DNA from 2 places in the Mesorhizobium oxytropidicola genome. Region 2 is predicted to be linked to the other one. Evidence: riboswitches for the same ligand, from Rfam matches in the RefSeq annotation. Region 2 holds a riboswitch; the other holds the start of a gene.

Evidence for each region. A riboswitch is a leader RNA that binds a small molecule or an ion and turns the genes downstream of it on or off. The one in region 2 is predicted to bind cobalamin.
Region 1: linked by a shared signal. The riboswitch ahead of AC0V8S_RS27315 (DUF1636 family protein) and the one ahead of AC0V8S_RS18475 (DUF1636 family protein) in region 2 are both predicted to bind cobalamin.

What each region holds. Positions count from the first base shown of each region.
Region 1 is NZ_CM149692.1:5,433,692-5,435,867, forward strand. It holds gene AC0V8S_RS27310 (ABC transporter ATP-binding protein) at 1-653, opposite strand, end outside; gene AC0V8S_RS27315 (DUF1636 family protein) at 650-1,117, opposite strand; cobalamin riboswitch at 1,140-1,345, opposite strand; gene AC0V8S_RS27320 (substrate-binding domain-containing protein) at 1,603-2,176, opposite strand, start outside.
Region 2 is NZ_CM149692.1:3,705,198-3,707,373, reverse strand. It holds gene AC0V8S_RS18480 (winged helix-turn-helix domain-containing protein) at 1-700, shown strand, start outside; cobalamin riboswitch at 730-933, shown strand; gene AC0V8S_RS18475 (DUF1636 family protein) at 974-1,402, shown strand; gene cobW (cobalamin biosynthesis protein CobW) at 1,405-2,176, shown strand, end outside.

The DNA of each region.
Region 1 (2,176 bases), 1.7 Mb from region 2:
GCCAGCGCATGCAGCCGCGCTTCGTGCATCACCGCGACCCTGGTGGCGAAGGGTGCCACCAACGCCAGATCGTGCAGCACCGCGATCACCGTCATGCCGAAGCCGGCCACGAGTTCGAGAAGCTCGCCGCGGGCGCGCGGGTCGAGATGGTTGGTCGGCTCGTCGAGGAACAGCACTTTCGGTTGCTGTGCGATGGCGCGCGCAAGCTGGGCGCGCTGGCGTTCGCCGCCCGACAGCGAGCCGATGCTGCGGCCAAGCAGCGGCAACAGGCCGGTTCGGCCCAGCGCGTCGACGACAATGTGGCGTTCCTCGCTCTTGCGCCTCAGGCCCGCATGCGGAACGCGGCCGAGTTCGACATAGTCGATCACCGCCAGCCTCGGGTCTGGCTGGTCGGTCTGGCCGACGACGGCGATGTGAAGCGCGCGCTCGGCGGTCGAGATCCTGTCCAGGTGGCGCCCGCCAAGCTTCACCTCGCCCGCAGTTGGCCTGAGCATGCCCGACAGCATGCGCAGCAGCGTGGTCTTGCCGGCGCCATTGGGGCCGATAATGGCAACGCGATCGCCTGATGCCACCGACAGGCTGACGGCGTGGACCAGGTCGCGGCCATTCGCCATCGCGCAGAGGTCGTGCGCTTCGAGAAGCGGCATTGTCATCGGCTGTCACCCGCAAACTTGGCCGGGCCGGGGATACGGGCCAGCGTCTTGCCCGCCAGTCGCGGCGGACGTTGTCCGGAATTGCACCAGCCGTCAGCGAGCGAGGCGTATAGCCTTGCAAATCGCACGAGATCACCGGCGTCGGCCTCGGCGTCGATGGAGCCGAAAAGATAGGAAGCCTTGCCCGGCGCCTGGAAGGCCACCGTCAGCGGCCGCGCGCAGCCCGCCATGCACTCGACGCCTTCGATCGTGAAGCCATGCGCCACGGCGGGTTCATGATGGGCCGAGAGCCGGGAGCGCAAATCGGCGCACAGGCTTTCGCCCGACCTGATGCCGGTCGGGACGTCACGGCAAAGCGTGCACACGATGATGCGATGATCGATGGAGCCGTCCAACTTTCCGTCACTTTCCAAAACTGGCGACGGAAGGATGTTGGCGAGCCGGCCGACAAGACCGACGTCCACGTTTCCTCCCGGCACACCCCGTCCGGTCAACTCAGTGATGGCAGGTCTCCTGGCTCGCGGGTCTCGGCGCAATCCTGCCTTCCCAGCCTTGCCGGCCAGTGGCATTTCGGATCTTGCTCACCGCTTACAGTTGCGGGGGCAGCCACGGTCTCGACCTTTGAGGGTCTCACCGTGTTCCCTTTTCACCCCTTGCCTTTCGGCGCGGGGACCATCACCGGGCAATCGTAGTTTTGCCCCGGACGCATCGCAACGATTCTTTTCGACCGAGCCTGTCACCATCGTGGCACCAGCAGCCTGCGACCTCGTCAGAGAAGGCGCATACAACATCTCCGTCTGTTATGTAATAACAGAACTGTTAAAGACATATCCTCTGCCGCTGTCAATCCCTTGCCACCACCCTTCGAGTGCCGGAGAAGGTTGCGAACGTAGACAGGGCGGGTTCGCGTGAACCCGCCCTGGATCGGATGGTCTACAGGCAGACGGGCTTACTTCCCCGCCAGCGCCTTCGCATTCTCAGCCGTGATCGCGGTGGTCTCCACCGTTACCGTCGCGTCCACCGAAGTGGCGCAGTCGAGCAGTATCTTCTTCGACATCTCGATCGCTTCCTTCGCACCCGTCGGATAGGTGAAGGTCGCCGCCCAGTCGCCCTTGGCGACGGCCTCGATGCCGCCGGCCGGGCCTGGCAGGCCGTCGGTGCCGATGATCTTGACCTGCTTGCCAGCTCCCTTGGCGGCAAGCAACGCGCCGGCCGCCATCATGTCGTTCGAGGCGTAGAGCACCTTGATATCGGGATGCGCCTGGAGCATGGCCGAGAAGGCGGTCTGGGCTTTGTCCGGCACCCAGTCGGCGGCCTGCTCGGCCACGACCTGGATCTTGGCATTCTCCTTGACGCCGTCCTTGAAGCCGTTCAACCGCTCCACTGCCGGCGTCGAGCTCGGCAAGCCTTCCAGCACCGCCGCCTCGCCGCCGTCCGGCAGCAAGGTCTTGGCGGTGTATTTTCCGGCTTCGAGCGCGATCTTGTAATTGTCGCCGCCGATGAAGGCAGTGTAGTCCTTGCCG
Region 2 (2,176 bases):
CGAATGGCTGTTCTGGGCCGGGCGCATCACCACGGCGCATCGCCGCGGCTTCGAGCGCTTCTATGATTTGCCCGAACGCGTGCTGCCGCCGGCGATCCTCGACCTGCCGGTGCCATCAGCCGAGGACGCGCATCGCGAATTGCTGCGCATTTCCGCCCGCGCCCATGGCGTGGCGACATCAAGCGATTTGCGCGACTATTTCCGCCTGTCGCCGGCCGACATGAAGGGGCGTTTGGAGGAACTGGTCGAGACTGGCGAACTGGTGCCGGTGCGGGTCGAAGGCTGGGACAAGCCGGCTTACCTCCATAAGGATGCCCGTTTGCCCCGCAAAATCGAGGCGCGCGCCTTGCTGGCGCCGTTCGACCCTGTGGTGTTCGAACGATCGCGCTCGGAGCGGCTGTTCGATTTCCACTACCGCATCGAGATCTATACGCCAGCTGAGAAGCGCCAATACGGCTATTACGTCCTGCCCTTCCTGCTCGGCGACCGGATCGTGGCGCGTGTCGACCTCAAGGCCGACCGGCCGGCCAGTGTCCTGCGCGTCCATGCCGCCTACTCCGAGCCTGGCGCACCGCCAGAAACCGCCGCGCAACTGTTCGAGGAATTGAAACAGATGCAGGGCTGGCTTGGGCTCGAACGCATGGCAGTGACGCCAGCCGGCGGTCTGGGCCCGGCGCTGGCCGACATAGCCATGTCGTAGCCGCGCGTTGACACCACTGCCCACAAAAGCCTAAATCCGGTCCAGATGGTCCCTTGCCCGCAACGGCAGGGGCTAAGAGGGAATGCGGTGCGGGACAAAATCCCAAATCCGCGGCTGTCCCCGCAACTGTAAGCGAAGAGCCAAGGCCGAAAGCCACTGGGATGTTCCCGGGAAGGCGGCACCCAAGGCGATGACCCGCGAGCCAGGAGACCTGCCGTCTGCGACAAGAGAATCCGATCGCCCGGCGGGTTTCCGGGCAAGGAGCCCGGCTTTTTGGACCAGAACAGCAGTTTTTCGGCTGGCACAGCGGACAATTCGTCCGCCGACGGCGGTGCCTTGGCCGGCGTCACCGTCATCGTCTGCGCTTCCTGCCGTGACGAAACCGGCTCAGATGCTCATCCCCGCGCCGGCGAACTGCTGGCTGATGACACGCGCCGTGCAGCGTCTGACGACCATATCCGCGTGCGCACGGTCGAATGCCTCGGCAATTGCAAGCGCCGCCTCAGTGCGGCGATCCTGCGCGACGGCTGCTGGAGCTATGTGTTCGGCGACCTGACCGCGACCAGCGGCGCCGACCTCGTCACCGGCGCAAAGCTCTTCGCCACCTCGACGGACGGCCTCATTCCATGGCGCGGCCGGCCTGATTCCCTCAAGCGCGGCCTCGTTGCCCGCATTCCACCTCTCGACCTGTTGAAGGATTGATCATGAGCGCTTCCGTCTCCCGCGTCCCCTGCACCGTCGTCACCGGCTTCCTCGGCGCCGGCAAGACGACGCTGGTCCGCCATCTCCTGGAAAACGCCGGCGGCAAGCGCATTGCCATCATCGTCAACGAGTTCGGCGACATCGGTATCGACGGCGAGATTTTGAAGGGCTGCGGCATCGACACCTGCCCGGAGGAAAACATCGTCGAACTGGCCAATGGCTGCATCTGCTGCACCGTCGCCGACGATTTCGTGCCGGCGCTCGATCAAATCCTGTCGCTGACGCCGAAAGTCGACCACATCCTGATCGAAACCTCAGGCCTCGCTCTGCCCAAGCCACTGGTCCAGGCTTTTCAGTGGCCGACGGTGAAGAGCCGCGTGACGGTCGACGGCGTCATCGCCGTGGTCGATGGTCCCGCACTTGCCGAAGGCCGCGTCGCCAACGATATGGACGCGCTGCAGGCGCAGCGCGCGCAGGATGACAGCCTCGACCATGACGACCCGGTCGAGGAAGTGTTCGAGGATCAGATCGCTTGCGCCGATTTGATCATCCTGTCGAAGAGCGACCTGATGGATGCCGCCGGCTCGGCCCGCGCCAACGCCATCATTGGCGAACATTCCGCCCGTGCCGTGAAGATCGTGCCGACAGCACACGGCAAGGTCGATCCTTCCGTACTGCTCGGACTCGGTCTCGCCGTCGAGGACGACATCGAAAACCGCAAATCCCATCATGACGGCGCCTTCGACCATGAGCATGACGACTTCGACACCTTCA